3 regions of the Geodermatophilus sp. SYSU D01180 genome follow, and region 1 is predicted to be linked to each of the others. Evidence: riboswitches for the same ligand, from Rfam matches in the RefSeq annotation. Region 1 holds a riboswitch; each other region holds the start of a gene.
What was found. Region 1 has a riboswitch for cyclic di-AMP ahead of ACI8AA_RS13055 (aggregation-promoting factor C-terminal-like domain-containing protein). Riboswitches for the same ligand answer to the same signal wherever they lie in the genome.

Region 1 (5,084 bases):
GCCGCGCGGGTGATCCGCGCGGCCAGCTCCTGGCCGGCGCCGTCGCCGCCGGCCCAGTCCTCGCTCGCCGCGAAGACGGCCGTCGGCACGGTCACCGCGCGCAGGTAGGCGAACAGCGGCCGCATGGCGTGCTCGAGCACCAGCGAGTGCCGGGCGGTGCCGGCGGTCGCCGCGAGCAGCACCGGCGTGCCGGTGAGCGCGTCCTTGTCCAGCACGTCGACGAAGGACTTGAACAGGCCGCTGTAGGAGGCGGTGAACACCGGCGTGACCGCGATGACCGCGTCCGCGCCGGTCACCGTCCCGACCGCCGCGCGCAGCGCCGCGTTCGGGAACCCGGTGACCAGCGCGTCCGCGACGTCGCGGGCGTGCTCGCGCAGCTCGACGACCTCGACGGTGGCGTCCTCGCCGCGCCGGCGCAGCGCGGCGACGGTCGCCGCGGCGAGCCGGTCGGCCAGCAGCCGGGTCGACGACGGGACACCGAGCCCCGCGCTGACGACGGCCAGGGTGCGGGTGGTCATCGGACGGACACCTCCTCGCGGGCCTCGTCGGTGGCACGGCCCGTGACGTCGTCGCCCGCGGCGTGCACCGTGGAGTCCTGGGCGCCGCCGCGCGCCGCCACCCGGGCGGCGTGGGTGGGGGCGTCGGGCACGTGCGCCGGCTTGAGCGCGGCGAACTCGCGGCGCAGCACCGGCACGACCTCCTCGCCGAGCAGGTCCAGCTGCTCGAGCACCGTCTTGAGCGGCAGCCCCGCGTGGTCGATGAGGAACAGCTGCCGCTGGTAGTCGCCGACGTAGTCGCGGAAGCCGAGCGTCCGCTCGATCACCTGCTGCGGGCTGCCCACGGTCAGCGGCGTCTCCCGGGAGAAGTCCTCGAGCGAGGGCCCGTGCCCGTAGACCGGCGCGTTGTCGAAGTAGGGCCGGAACTCGGCGACGGCGTCCTGGCTGTTCCGGCGCATGAACACCTGCCCGCCGAGGCCGACGATCGCCTGGTCGGCGGCACCGTGGCCGTGGTGCTCGAACCGGGACCGGTAGAACGCCACCATCCGCTGGGTGTGCTCCTTCGGCCAGAAGATGTGGTTGTGGAAGAAGCCGTCGCCGTAGTAGGCGGCCTGCTCGGCGATCTGCGGGGAGCGGATCGAGCCGTGCCACACGAACGGCGGGACGCCGTCCAGCGGCCGCGGGGTGGAGGTGAAGCCCTGCAGCGGGGTGCGGAACCGGCCCTGCCAGTCCACGACCTCCTCGTCCCACAGCCGGCGCAGCAGCGCGTAGTTCTCCACCGCCAGCGGGATGCCGTTGCGGATGTCCTGGCCGAACCACGGGTAGACCGGGCCGGTGTTGCCGCGGCCCATCATCAGGTCGACGCGGCCGTCGGCCAGGTGCTGCAGCATCGCGTAGTCCTCGGCGATCTTCACCGGGTCGTTGGTGGTGATCAGCGTGGTCGACGTCGACAGCTGCAGCCGGGAGGTCTGCGCCGCGACGTAGGCCAGCGTGGTCGTGGGGGAGGACGAGAAGAACGGAGGGTTGTGGTGCTCGCCGAGCGCGAACACGTCGAGGCCCACCTCCTCGGCCTTCTTCGCGATGGTGACGACGGCCTTGATCCGCTCCGCCTCGCTCGGCGTCCGCCCCGTCGTCGGGTCGGTCGTGACGTCGCTGACCGTGAAGACCCCGAACTGCATCTCGCGCTCCAAGTGGTTGAGAGTGCAACTACTGTACCGGGCCCAACGACCGGTCCCCGCCGGACATTCCCGCCCGGCCCGTGACCGTACTGAGACCAATCGACCGCACACGGTGACCGGCCCGGCACGTCCGGGCGCGACCGGTCCGGAGGCCTTCCGCGGGTCCGTGTCGGCCCGCTCGGCCGCACCCGGCGGGTGCGAGTCTGTGATCACCCCCACCGGCGCGCCGGCGGGGGACCGGATCGGACGGCGCACCGAGGGGGAACCGGGATGTCGCTGCGGGGACAGGGAGCTGCTCCGGACGGGGCCGCGGACGGCACCGCGGAACCGCCCCCGGGACGCGGGCTCGACGGCCTGCTGGGCACCGGGCCGGTGTTCACCGGGGCGGTGCGCGGCTACGACCGCCTGCAGGTCGACGACTACGTCGCCTGGGCGGAGACCGAGCTCCTGGTCCTGCGCCGGGAGAACGAGCACCTGCTCAGCCGCTACGCCGCCGCCTCGGCCGAGCTGCAGAACGCCCGCCGCCGGCTCGCGCAGCTGGTCCGCGAGCGGCAGAGCCTGCCCGGCCCCGAGGACGCCGCGGCGATGATGCGCCGGGCCGAGGAGGCGGCCGCCGCGCTGACCGCCGCCGCCGAGGAGGAGGCGCAGCGCATCCGCGCCGAGGCGGCCACCGAGGCGCAGGCCCGGCTGTCCGGGGTGGCCGAGATGCGCGAGGCGGTCCTCGCCGCCCGCGAGCAGACCCGCAGCGAGGCCGCCGCGATCCTGGAGGCCGCGCGCCGCGAGGCGGCCCGGCTGGAGGAGGGGGCCGCCGCCGAGCGCGCGCGGCGGGACCGCGAGGCGGCCGAGGCGCGGGCGCGGGCCGACGCCGAGGCGCTCGCGCGCCGGTCCGCCGTCGAGGCGGAGCTCGGGCCCCTGCGCGACGAGCGCGACCGGGCGCGCGACTGGCTGCGCCTGCTGACCGGGCAGCTAGACGAGGCGCTCGCCGTCGTCGCCGGGGTCGTGCCCGACGACGTCCCCGCCCTCGGCGACAAGCGGGGGCTGGCCCGCCTCGGGGAGCCCGCCGGTGACCCCCGCGCGGGGTCGCGTCCGGCGCCGTCCGGGACGGACGTGTCCGACGTGACACCGCTGCACGGGCCCGGCCGGGCCGAGGTCGCGGCGGCCTCCTGACCAGCGGCGACGCGGGAGCGGGATCCGGTACGGCGGGGTCCGCCCCACGCGTCACGGCCGCACCACCGGCCACGGCGGTTGTCACGAACCGATAACGACCGTACGGTGGCTCGCGTCCGGCAGGTCGTCAGGTCCCCGTCCCGGGGAGCCCGGCCGGACGCCGCCGAGTCGTGTCCGCACCCGTGGACGCGAGCCGGGGACCCACCGCAGTACTGGGGTGAATCGCGCCCGCCGAGCTCCGGCCCGGCGCGCGTAGGGCTCCTTCCCGCCCGAACCCGTCAGCTAACTCGGTAGGCGGCTCACGGAAGAAACGGAGAGTCCCCGCATGCCCCGCCTCCGGGCCGAAGCGGCCCGCAGGTGCAGCTGCCCGCGCGCACACCGCGCTCCCGCGTCCGCCTGACGCCTGCTGCCCCTGCCCTGCCGCTCCCTGCGACGACGTCGCCGGGGACCCCGTAGTCCGCGACACCCGTAGACCCGCGCCGCACCCGCATGCCCGGAGTCCGCCTCCGGGCCGCTGCCGCGCGCACTCTCCCTCGGAGCCCTCACCCCCTCATGTCCCGCCACGTCCCGAACACGCCTGCCGACGCCCCCGTGACCGTCGAGCTCGCCACTCCCGACACCGCCACCCGCGAGCTGCCCGCGCTCGCGGACGCCGCCGAGCCGGCCGCCGAGGCCCCCGCCCGCCGGCGCCTGTTCCGCCGCGGCAGCCCGCCGCTGGGCCCGCGCCGCCCGGCCCTCCTGCTCGGCGCCGCGGCCGCCGGCGCGCTGATCGTGGGCGTCGTCTCCACCAGCGGCCCGGCCGCCTCCGCCGGCACCGACACCGCCGGCACCGCCGGCCCCGCGGTCAGCGTCGCCGACGAGCTCGGCATCCCGCAGCAGCAGGCCGCCGAGCAGGCCCCGGCCACCCCCGACCTGACGTCGCTGGCCGACGTCGCCGCCTCGCGCGCCGAGCGCAGCGCGCAGGAGGCCGGCGCCGCCCACGCGCAGCTCGCCGCCGAGCAGGCCGAGCGTGACCGCCTGGCCGCCGAGGCCGAGGCCGCCCGCGTCGCCGCCGAGCAGGAGGCCGCCCGCGTCGCCGCCGAGCAGGAGGCCGCCCGCCAGGCCGCCGAGGCGCAGGCCGCCGCCGAGGCCGCCGCCGCGCAGCAGGCCGCCGAGGAGCAGGCCGCCGAGGAGGCCGCGCCGGCCGCGCCGTCCGGTTCCTTCAAGGACTACGCGATGAGCAAGGTCGGCAGCGGCGAGCAGTTCTCCTGCCTGGAGAAGCTGTGGGGCAAGGAGAGCGGCTGGAACCCCAACGCCCAGAACCCCACCAGCACCGCCTACGGCATCCCGCAGTTCCTGGACTCCACCTGGGCCAGCACCGGGATCGCCAAGACCTCCGACGGCTACCGCCAGATCGACGCCGGCCTGATCTACATCGAGCAGCGCTACGGCACGCCGTGCGACGCCTGGGCGCACTCGCAGGCGACCGGCTGGTACTGATCCCCAGGTGAACCAGCGAGGGCCGGCCACCCGGGTGGTGCCCGCGGGCTTCGTCCGCGCGCACACCCAGGTGCGCCGGCCCTCGCTCGTCCCCGAGGTGCGGTTGCACGTCGCCGACGACGTCGTCGCCCTGTGGGAGGCGATGGAGACCGCGGCCGGCGGGGCGGGGGAGGAGCCGCCGTTCTGGGCGGCCGCATGGCCCGGCGGGCAGGCACTGGCCCGCCACCTGCTCGACGCGCCCGCCACCGTCGCCGGCCGCACGGTGCTCGACCTCGGGTCGGGCAGCGGCCTGGTGGCCGTCGCCGCCGTCCTCGCCGGCGCCCGGTGGGTGCTGGCCAGCGACGTCGACCCGTTCTCCCGGACGGCGGTCGGCGTCAACGCCGGCCTCAACGGCGTCGCGGGGATCGGCGTCACCGGCGACGTCCTGGACCGCGAGCCGCCGGCCGTCGACGTCGTCGTCGCCGGGGACGTCTGCTACGACCGGGCGATGACCGAGCGGGTGCTGCCCTTCCTCGACCGGGCGCGGGCGCGCGGCTGCGAGGTGCTGGTCGGCGACCCCGGCCGCCCCTACCTGCCGCACGAGCGGCTGGAGCCCGCCGCCGTGTACGAGGTCCCCGAGACCGAGGGGCCCGGGCTGCGCCGGACGACGGTGTGGCGGCTGCCCTGAGGGGCGCCGGATACGGTCGCCGCGTGCGCCCCTACGCCTTCACCGGTACCGCCGTCGTCACCGGGGCGGCCAGCGGCATCGGCGCCGCGCTCGCCC
Region 2 (5,084 bases), on a different contig from region 1:
AGGACGACGTGCTCCCCGGACAGCCCCAGGTCGCCCAGCGGGCCGCCGGGCACCCGCTCCCACCAGCCGCCCGGGCTCTCCGCGGCGGCGCCGGCCAGGTGCGAGAGCAGCTGCCCGACCGACCGGTCGCCGAACGGCGTGCCGGGCACGTGCCGGTCCAGCGGGTCGTCCAGGGCCAGCCGGCCCTCGTCCCGCAGCCGCATGACCGCGACGGCGGTGACGGTCTTGCTGATCGACCCCAGCCGGTACTGCACGTCGGTGTGCGGCTCGGCGACGTCGCCCCGGCCGGCCGACCAGGCCAGCCCGCCGTCCCGGACCACCCCGGCCACCAGGCTGGGTGCCCGGCCCTCGCGCTGCACCCGGGCGGTCCGGGCCAGCAGGGTGCGGGCGGTCGAGGGCAGCACGGGCTCCGGCATGACCGGAACGGTAGGTCAGGCCCGGACGGGCGCCGCCAGCCGCCCGGTGCGCCCGGCCCAGCGCTCGAACACGACGGTGACCAGCGGCGGGACCGAGGCGGCGAGCGCCAGAAGCGTCGTCCACCGGGACCAGCCGAGCACCCGCGCGGCGACCAGCGCCGCGAGCACGTAGGCGATGAACACCGCGCCGTGGACCGGCCCGAACACCTGGACGCCGACCTCGGAGGTCTCCGGCACGTACTTGACGTACATCCCGGCCAGCAGGCCGATCCAGGACAGGGCCTCGGCGACGGCGACGGCGCGGAAGGCCAGGGCGACGGTGCGGGGGTTCATCGGTGCGCGGTCCTCGGGGTCGGGGGCGGTTCCGGAGGGTCAACGCGGCAGCGGGCGCCGACGTCCCGGTCGCCGGATGTGACGTGCGTGGCAGGGTCGGGCCGTGCCGGGTCTGGCGCGGCGGGAGTCCTGCCTGGTCCTGCTGCGCCGGATGGCCGGCCTGCGGCCGGACCTGGTCGCCGCGGCCCTGTCCCGGCTGGGCGCGACCCGCGCCGAGGCGCACGCGGCGCACACCCGCTGCTGGGAGGACCCCGTCCCCCTCACGCCTCGCGAGCTCGGCGCGAGCCTCCGGACGGGGCCACGGGCCGGCCGAGCAGGTGGAGGACCGCCGGTTCGGCGACCTGGACCGGGAGGTCCGGCGCTGGCCGCTGCCGCTGTGGCCGCACCTGCGCTGGGAGGTGCTCTCCGCCCCCGGCGGCAGCGTGCTGCACGAGCACCTGGTGCGGGGCCCGGGCTCCCCGGTCCCGCCGGCGGCCGACGGGCGGCTGCGGGTCTGGGAGCACGTGGTGGCCGACGTGGGCGGCCTGCCCGGGGCGCAGGAGGTGGACCCGCGGGTGGTCACCCGCTGGGAGGTGTGCGGCTGCCCTCCGGCGCGACGGCCGCCTTCGTGGGGCCTCCTGCAGCAGGTCCGGACGTGACGGAGCCCCGGCACCCGAGGAAGGGGTGCCGGGGCTCCCGGTAGGTGACGCGCTGGAACGGCCAACCTCCAGGGGCCCGCCGGCCTCGTCCCGGGTCCCGCCCTGAGCCTGCGAAGGGTGGGGAGGACGAGGTCCTTCCACGAGGCGTGGGGGGAAGGGTGGTCCTTCCTCAGCCGATGCGGCGGGCGCCGGCGTAGCCGCCCATCGCGTCGATGCTGGCGACCTTGACGACGTCGCCCGACGTCGGCGCGTGCACCATCTGGCCGTTGCCGATGTAGATGCCGACGTGGCTCACCGGGCTGTAGAAGAAGACCAGGTCACCGGGCTGCAGGTTCGCGCGGGAGACCGCGGTGCCCATCGTCGACTGCATCCTGCTCGAGTGCGGGAGGCTGATCCCCGCGGCCTTGAACGCGTACTGGGTCAGGCCGGAGCAGTCGAAGGCGTCCGGGCCGGCGGCCGCCCACACGTAGGGGTCGCCGCGCTGGGCCATGGCGGTGGAGACCACGGTGCCGGCGACGCCGCTGGCGGGTGCCGGGGCCGCGGCGGGCTCCTCCGCGGAGGTCGTGGGCTCCTCGCGGTCCTCGTCGCGGCTGGCGCGGGAGTCCTCGGCGGCGTGCGCGGCGGCCGCGGCGTCGAGGGCGGCGCGGCGCTCCTCGGCGCTGAGCCGGGCGTAGTCGGCCTGGTAGGCGGCGATCTGCGCCTCGAGGTCGGCCTGCTGGGAGGCGACGGCGTCGTACTGGCGCTGGGCCTCGGAGGCGGCCTCGGCGGCGGCGGCCTGCGCGGCGGTGGCGGTCTCGGTGGCGGCCGCGGCCTGGCCGAGCAGCTCACCCTGGTAGCCGGCGACGCCCTGCAGCAGGGTGACGCGGTTGACGAACTCGTCGGCGTCCGTGCTGGTCAGGAGCGCCTGGAGCGACCCCATGCTGTCGCCGGTGTAGGCCGACCGGGCGATCCCGACCACCTGCCGGCGGGCGGTGTCGACGGCGGCCTGGGCGGTGACCAGCTGAGCGGCGGCGGCGTCCGCGGCGGCCTGCTGGGCGGCGAGCGCCTCGCGGGCCTCGTTGAACTGCTCGGTGACGACCTCGAGGTCGTGGCCCCGGGCGGCGACCAGCTGCGCGGCATCGGCGGCCGTCGTCGGCTCCTCGGCCCCGGCCGGCGCCGGGACGGCACCCAGCCCGAGGCCGATGCCGAGGGCGCCGACGAGGGCGACGGCGGCGCGGCGGCCGCGGCCGGTCGCGGGCATGCCGGGGACGGACGTGCGCAGGGACGCCACGCGGCGGTCTCTCCTTCTCCCAGGCCGCCTACCGGGTTAGCTGACGGGTTCGGGCGTGGAGTCGCCCGGCGCGTGCGGGCACGCGCTACACCCCAGGACTGCGATGGGTCCCCGGCCCGGTCCCCGCGGGAGGGGACCGGCTCGACGGCGTCCGCGGGGTGTCACCCGGACTGGTGACGGAGCGCCCCGTTGGACGTACTGAGCGTAAGGTCCGTGACCGGCGTGTGACAATCACCCCGGTGTAATTACATCAGTCACAAACGGTGAGCGGACGGGTACGGGAGGTTCCCGACCCCCGCCGGTTTGCGCCGCCGCAGGGGCGTGTACCGATTGCTGCATGTCCTCTTCCACGCGGATGCGCCTGGCCCGGCCGCTCGTCGTGCTCGCGCTGTTCGGCTCCCTGGTCGCCTGCGGTGACAACACCGACTTCTCCCGCGGTCCGACCAACTGCGACTCCTCCGGCGAGAACGCCAGCAACGAGAACGACGCCAGCTGCCAGGAGACCGGCCAGAACCCCGGCAACGACGCCCCCACCACCGACGACGCCAGCACCGACGACTGAGCGCCGCCCGGTCCTCGGCGGGCGCCGGGCCGCCCGGACTGGTGGCATGGTCGGGTGAGCCCGGCACGCAGGTGGACGGCGGCCCGGTTGCGGGCCGAGACGCGGACGCTGCTGGCCGGTGCCCGCCGTCTGCTGCAGGGCCGTGACCTCGCGCTGATCGGCGCGGGCCTCACCTTCTACGCCGGCATCGCGGTGGTGCCGCTGGTCCTGGTCTCCGTCCGGCTGACCGCGCTGGCCACCTCGGCCGAGGAGGTCCGCGCGCGCAGCGGGCGGCTGACCGAGCTGCTGCCGGAGTCGCTGGGCGCGCCGGACGCGGTGGCCCGGCTGGTCGACGCCGGCGTCCGGCTGGACCTGCTGGGCTTCGCGCTGGCGTTGCTGCCCCTGTCGCTGTACGGCGAGGGGCTGCGGCGGGCGCTGATGCGGTTCAGCCGGCGGCGGGAGAACCTCACCGGCTGGCGCGGCCGACTGCTCACGCTGCCCCTGGTCGTGGCGACGCCCCTGCTGCTGTACCCGCTGCTGCTGGCCGCCACGGTCATGGCCGACCTGGCCCGCGAGGACGGCGCGGGGCCCGCGGTCGGGCGGTTCGCCGTCGGCTACTACTCGGTGCTGTTCGTGCTCACCGTGCCCATCCTGTGGGGCTACGGCGTGGTGGCCGGCGGCCGGCACCGGTGGGGCGCGCTGGTCAGCGGCGCGCTGTTCACCGCCGCCTGCCTGTCCGGCTTCCTGCAGGGGTTCGTGCTGTTCCTGTCCCTGCCGCTGGACCTGGGCGCGCCCTTCGGCGGCCTGGTCGTCGTCGGCGCGGTGGTCGCCATCGGCCTGTGGCTGTTCCTGCTGCACCTGGTCCTGCTGGCCGGGTGGCTGCTCACCCAGTCCCTCGACGAGCGGCTGGGCCGGCGTCAGGCGTCCGGCCGCCAGGGGGAGCCGGGCGGGGTCTCCGGGGCGGGGGCAGCGGGCGCGGGCGGCGGCGTGGCCGGCGCGGGCGGGGGCGTGGCCGGCGCGGCCGGCGGCTCGGGTGCCGGGGTGGCCGGTGGCGGCGGCTCCGGGGACGGCGGGGGCGGAGGCGGAGGCGACGACGGCGGGGGCGTGCCGGGCGGCGTCGTCCCGGGCGCGGGCGCCGGCTGGGGTGCCGGGTCGGCCGGGGGCGCGGGCTCGGGCGCCGGCTCCACGTAGTCGCTGCCGTTGCTCACCAGGATCGACACCACCTGGCCGGCCACGGCCCGGCCGCCGCGCGGCGGGCTGGTGCCCAGGAGGGCGCCGGCCTGCTCGTCGCTGTCGACGCGCACCGTCCGCGGGGTGAACCCGGCGTCGGCGAGGGTCCGCTCGCAGCCCCGGACGGTGGAGCAGCCGGGCACCGGGCGGGTGTTGCCGTTCTGCACGGTCTGGTCGGCCGGCGGGAACTCGCCGCTCCCGCGCGCGGTCAGGATCGGCTCCATCGCGTCGTGCCAGATGGTGGCGCCCTTGCCGCCGCCGAAGCCGCCGACGTCCTCGTTCCGCTTGGGGTTGAGGACCATGACGCTCGCGGTGATCTCGGGCGTGTAGCCCACGAACGCCACCGAGTAGTTGTCCTGCGAGGTGCCGGTCTTGCCGGCGATCTGGTGGCCGCGGACGTAGGCGCGCGACCCGGTCTGGCCCGGGTTCCCCGGCTCGACGTCCCTGCGCAGCATCTGGTTCATCGTGTTCGCCACGCCCGGCGGGACGGCCTCGGGCGTGCACCGGTCGCCGACCGCCAGCGGCTCGCCGTCGGCGTCCACCGCCGGCTCCCCGTTCTGGTCGAGGACGGCGGTCACCGGGACCACGTCGCACTGCGTGCCGCCGGCGGCGAACGTCGAGTAGGCGCTGGCCAGCGCCAGCGGGCTGGTCGCCTC
Region 3 (5,084 bases), on a different contig from region 1:
GGCCGCATCGGGGCCGGCGACCTCGCCAAGGTGGTGCTCGCCCGCGACCTGCTGGTCACCGCCGACGTGCCGCTGGACCCGCGCCGCCTGCTGGACCGGCTGGCCGCCCGCTTCCCGGACTGCTGGACCTTCGCCGTCGACGGGCTGCTCGGCGCCACCCCCGAGCTGCTGCTGCGCCGCACCGGCCGGCAGCTGTCCGCGCGGGTGCTGGCCGGCACCGCCCCGCGCGGCGCGGGCGCCGAGGACGAGCGGCTCGCGGCGGGCCTGCTGGCCAGCGCCAAGGACCGCGCCGAGCACGCCCTCGCCGTCGACTCGCTCGTGCGCGCGCTCGACCCGTTCTGCACCGCGCTGTCGGTGCCGGAGCAGCCCTCGCTGCTGACGCTGCCCAACGTGCGGCACCTGGCCACCGACGTCGTCGGCACCCAGCGCCGCTCCGGCGCCCGCGGCCGGGCCGGGCTGCTGGAGCTGGTCGACACCGTGCACCCGACCGCCGCCGTCTGCGGCACGCCGCCCGAGGCCGCCGCCGCGGTGATCGCCGAGCTGGAGGGCATGGGCCGCGGGCGCTACGCCGGGCCGGTGGGCTGGCTCGACGCCCGCGGGGACGGCGAGTTCGGGCTGGCCCTGCGCTGCGCCCAGCTGGTCGACGACGACCCGCGCTCGGCCCGGCTGTTCGCCGGCTGCGGCATCGTCGCCGCCTCCGACCCGACGGCCGAGCTCGCCGAGACGCAGGCGAAGTTCGCCGCCTTCCAGGCCGCGCTGGAGGGCTGAGGCGGCTCCGTCCCGCCGGCGCCGGCGTCCTGCCCCGGAGACGGCGAGGGCCCCGGCCGCTGCGCGCGGTCGGGGCCCTCGTCGGGTGTGCGGGAGGTCAGCCCACGTAGTTGACGTGCACGTGGTCGAAGTGGTTGGCGGTCACACCGCCGCGGTCCTCCATCGCCTTCCAGGCACCGTCGGGCGAGGTCAGGATGCGCTGCTGCCAGATGACGTACTCGACGCCGAGCTCGTCCCAGTGGTCCACGTGGTACTGGGCGATCGCGTCGCCGAGGGCGGCGTCGGACATGACCATGTAGTCCAGGGCCTTGCCGGAGGGGTGGCCGTCCGGGTCGACCGCGCTGGCCCGCGTGCCGCCGAGGGTGATGTCCGCGGCGCCCGGGACGTTGCTGACGACGGCGTTCGCCGCCGCCTGCACGGCCTCGTGGATGGCGCCGGCGGTGTTGGTGATCTCGGCGACGACCGAGGCCTGCGCGACCTGCGGGGCGGCCTCGGCGATCGGCGGGGTGGCGGCGGGCGCGGCCTCACCGGCGGCGGCGACCGGGGCCGGGGCGGCCTCGGCGGCGGGGGCCGGGGCGGCCTCGGCAGCGGGGGCCGGGGCGGCCTCGGCCGGGGCGGCGGTCGAGCCGCTGAGCGCCAGCACCTGACCGGGGAAGATCAGGTTCGGGTTGGCGCCGATGACGTCGACGTTGCGCTCGTAGAGCTCCCGCCAGCTCTGGCCGTGGGCGGCGGCGATCTTCGCCACCGTGTCCCGCCAGCGGACGGTGTACTCCTCGGTGGTGACCTCGGCCTGCTCGGCCGGGGCGACCTGCTTGGCGGCCGGCTGCTCGGCCGGGGCGGCCGGGGCCTCGGCGGCGGCGGGGGCGGCCTGCTCGGCGGCCGGCGCCTCGGCGGCGGCCGCGGTGGTGCCGTCGGTCAGGTACTTGCCGCAGCTCGGCCAGGCGCCGACGCCCTGGCCGGCCAGGACGGCCTCGGCGATCTGGACCTGCTGGGCCGGGGTGGCGAGGTCGGCACGCGGGGCGAGGTCGGTGCCCCCGAAGGCGGCCCAGGTGGACTGGCTGAACTGCAGGCCGCCGTAGTAGCCGTTGCCGGTGTTGATGCTCCAGTTGCCACTGGACTCGCACTGGGCGACGCCGGTCCAGTCGTGGGTGGTGGAGGCGGAGGCCGGCGAGCTCAGGACGCCCAGACCGACGGCGGCGGCGCCGGCGGCGACAGGGGCCTTGGCGATGACCTTCTTGGTGCGGACGTAGCGGGGTGCGCGGTGCTTGGGCATGGTGATGATCTCCCGATCACCGCCGGCGAGGTGAGCTGTCGGGTTCGGGCGATCGGTGCCCGGCCGCGGTCCGCGGCTTCACCCCGAGGCGCGCTCCGACCAGGCCCCCGTGGGCCGTCGCGCGCCGGAAGAGTGGGTCCCCCACCCCTGCCCTGGGAGTTGACGTGGGCGACCGGTGGGCAGGGTTTGGCGGACCGGCGCCGCGCTCCGTGTTCGCTGAGCGCAGCCAAAACGTTACGTGTCGTCATGTCGACTGTCGTCGTGACGGCGGTCACAGCACGGTTCGACTGGGACCCGTGGGGTACGGCGTGACGTCGGCGTGATCCCCGCGCGGGTAACGGAACGCGCTGCTCGCCGCGCGCGATCCGGCCCTGCCGCGGTCCTCCCGCCCCCGTCCCGGCCGCCCCGGATCCCGTGACGAAGGCCACCGGCGACGGGCTCCCCCTCCCCCGTCGGGACCGCGCCGCGAGGCACCCGCCGGGTGCCCGGACCTCCCTGGGGTCCCCCGCACGGACACGCGACTCGAGGTGACCGGGATCCCGGTGAGCGACGTCGACGTCGCCAGGGCCTTCCACGTCGAGCAGGTCGGTTCCGGGCTCGACCACGACGTCAGCCCGGCCCCCGGGCATGCGTGTGGTGCAGATGACGCCGGGCTCCCCCTGCTCGGTGGTCATCGTCCAGGGCATGCCGCTGGGCGAGCCGGGCTCGACCCGGGGCCCGCCGCTCGTCGTCGAGGACGTCGACGCCGTCCGCCGGGAGCTGGCCGAGCGCGGGGTCGACGTGACCGAGGTCCAGCAGCCGGGCCCCGAGGGCGCCCCCGGCTCGCGGTTCGCATTCTTCAGCGACCCCGACGGCAACGGCCGGTCGTTGCAGGAGATCCGCCGCTCCTGAGGCCGGTCAGGCCAGCGCGCGGCCCGCGGCCTCCCGGAGGGCGACGGCCAGGTCGGCCTCCGCGCGCTGGTCGGTGCGGGCGACGACCACCCGCGGCCCGCCGCACGCCAGCGCGGCAGCGAGCTCCTCCGGCGTGGCCACCGCCGTGGCCGCCCACCCCAGGGACGCCGCGACGGCGACCAGGTCGCGCCCGTGCGGCGTGCCGAACACCCGCCGGTAGTCGCGGGCGTACGCCGGCCGCCCCGGCTCCAGCTGGGCGAAGATCCCGCCGCCGTCGTTGTCGGGCACCACCACGGTGAGGTCCGGGCGCGGCTCGCCCTCGCCGGTGAGCAGCCCCTGCAGGTCGTGCAGGAACGTGAGGTCGCCCATGAGCGCCACCGCCGGCCCGCCGTGCGCCAGCGCGGCGCCGACGGCGGTGGACACCGTGCCGTCGATGCCGGCGACGCCGCGGTTGGCGAGCACGGCGACGTCGCCGCGCGGCACGGCGAGCCGGTCGACGTCGCGCACCGGCGTCGAGGAGCCGAGCACCAGCAGCGCCCCGGACGGCAGCGCGGCGACGACGTCGCGGGCCAGCCGGGCGGCGGTCAGCCCGGGCGCGGTGTCCAGGGCGGCGTCGACGGTCGCGCCCACCCGGTCCGCGGCCACGCGCCAGGCGGCGGCCCAGCCCGGGTCCGACGGCGGGCCGCCCGGCGGGGCGGCGCGGGTGACCAGCGCGGCCGAGCGGCCGGCGTCGGGCCAGCGCGGCCCCGCGACCACGGTCTCCACGCGCACCCGCGGGTCGGCCAGCAGCGCCGACACCGGCCGGGACAGCGTCGGCCGGCCGACGACGACCACGCGCTCGGGCCGGTGCGCGTCCAGCCAGCCGGGCACGCCGAGCAGCAGCGCCCCGCCGCGCACGGCGCCGTCGGTCCACGCCCCGCCGCTCGGCTCGGCGACCACCGGCCAGCCGGCCGCGGCGGCGCCGGCCGCCCACGCCCGGCCGACGGCGTCCGGCCCGTCCCCGGCGACGACGAGCGTGCGCGGGCCGTCCGCGACCGGCGCGGTCGCGGCGGGCGCGGACGCGCCGGCGGTCCACGGCGCGCCGCCGTCCCGGCCGGCCCACGGGCCGGTCAGCGGTCCGGGCTCCTCCTCGGGCAGCAGCGGGTCACGGAGCGGCAGGTCCAGCTGGACCGGCCCGGGGTCACCGGACAGGACGCCGGTGGCCGCGAGCAGCGCCCGGGACACCACCGAGCGCCAGTAGCGGTTCTGCGCGGCCTCGCGGCCGGCCTCGGGCACGCCGACGTCGGCCGCCCAGCGCACCGCGCCGCCGTAGAGGCCCGGCTGCTCGATCGTCTGGTTGGCGCCGGTGCCGCGCAGCTCCGGCGGCCGGTCGGCGGTCAGCGCCAGCAGCGGCACGCCGCTGACGTCGGCCTCGAGGACGGCGGCATGCAGGTGCGCGGTCGCCGTCCCGGAGGTGGTGAGCACCGGCACCGGCCGGCCGGACGCGCGGGCCAGGCCCAGGGCGAGGAAGGACGCCGTCCGCTCGTCGATGCGCACGTGCAGCCGCAGGACGCCGGCCCGCTCGGCGGCGGCCAGCGCCAGGGCGACCGGCGCCGAGCGCGAGCCGGGCGCGACGACGGCGTCGCGGACCCCGCCGCGGACGAGCTCGTCGACCAGCACGCGGGCCAGCGCGGTGGAGGGGTTCACGCGGCCAGCACCGCGCCCAGCCGCTCGGTCCAGCGGGCGGTCACGTCAGCGGGCGCGGCCACGGCGTCCAGCCGGGCGGGGTCGGGCCGGGTCACCGGCAGCACGCCGTCCACCGGCAGCAGCGGGGCGTCGGTGACGTCGCCGTCGAGGAGGGCGACCGTGGCCAGGCCGCAGGCGAAGGGCAGCTCCGGCAGCGCGGCGGCCAGCGCGACCCCCGCGGCGATGCCCACCGAGGACTCCAGCGCGGAGGAGACCACGCACGGCAGCCCGTGCGCCTCGGCCACGCGCAGCGCCGCCCGCACGCCGCCCAGCGGCTGCACCTTGAGGACGACGACGTCGCCGGCCTCCCGCAGGTCCACCCCCAGCGGATCGCCGGCGCGGCGCACGCCCTCGTCGACGGCGACGCGGACGTCGACCCGGCGGCGCAGCGCGGCGAGCTCGGCCAGCGTGGCGCAGGGCTGCTCGA

Region 2: it holds a riboswitch for cyclic di-AMP, as region 1 does, so the genes downstream of both, ACI8AA_RS22945 (C40 family peptidase) here and ACI8AA_RS13055 (aggregation-promoting factor C-terminal-like domain-containing protein) in region 1, are expected to answer to the same signal.
Region 3: it holds a riboswitch for cyclic di-AMP, as region 1 does, so the genes downstream of both, ACI8AA_RS10600 (transglycosylase family protein) here and ACI8AA_RS13055 (aggregation-promoting factor C-terminal-like domain-containing protein) in region 1, are expected to answer to the same signal.

Annotation. Positions count from the first base shown of each region.
Region 1 is NZ_JBJGZH010000012.1:81,406-86,489, reverse strand. It holds gene ACI8AA_RS13070 (FMN reductase) at 1-518, opposite strand, end outside; gene ACI8AA_RS13065 (LLM class flavin-dependent oxidoreductase) at 515-1,675, opposite strand; gene ACI8AA_RS13060 (hypothetical protein) at 1,946-2,842, shown strand; cyclic di-AMP (ydaO/yuaA leader) riboswitch at 2,994-3,154, shown strand; gene ACI8AA_RS13055 (aggregation-promoting factor C-terminal-like domain-containing protein) at 3,434-4,321, shown strand; gene ACI8AA_RS13050 (class I SAM-dependent methyltransferase) at 4,329-4,988, shown strand; gene ACI8AA_RS13045 (SDR family NAD(P)-dependent oxidoreductase) at 5,012-5,084, shown strand, end outside.
Region 2 is NZ_JBJGZH010000043.1:11,824-16,907, reverse strand. It holds gene ACI8AA_RS22960 (serine hydrolase domain-containing protein) at 1-416, opposite strand, end outside; gene ACI8AA_RS22955 (DUF3817 domain-containing protein) at 432-749, opposite strand; gene ACI8AA_RS22950 (hypothetical protein) at 1,067-1,387, shown strand; gene ACI8AA_RS22945 (C40 family peptidase) at 1,557-2,657, opposite strand; cyclic di-AMP (ydaO/yuaA leader) riboswitch at 2,688-2,773, opposite strand; gene ACI8AA_RS22940 (hypothetical protein) at 2,995-3,219, shown strand; partial or broken gene ACI8AA_RS22935 (YhjD/YihY/BrkB family envelope integrity protein) at 3,274-4,092, shown strand; gene ACI8AA_RS22930 (transglycosylase domain-containing protein) at 4,116-5,084, opposite strand, start outside.
Region 3 is NZ_JBJGZH010000009.1:68,874-73,957, reverse strand. It holds gene ACI8AA_RS10605 (isochorismate synthase) at 1-768, shown strand, start outside; gene ACI8AA_RS10600 (transglycosylase family protein) at 866-2,041, opposite strand; cyclic di-AMP (ydaO/yuaA leader) riboswitch at 2,046-2,216, opposite strand; gene ACI8AA_RS10595 (VOC family protein) at 2,684-2,932, shown strand; gene menD (2-succinyl-5-enolpyruvyl-6-hydroxy-3-cyclohexene-1-carboxylic-acid synthase) at 2,939-4,618, opposite strand; gene ACI8AA_RS10585 (o-succinylbenzoate synthase) at 4,615-5,084, opposite strand, start outside.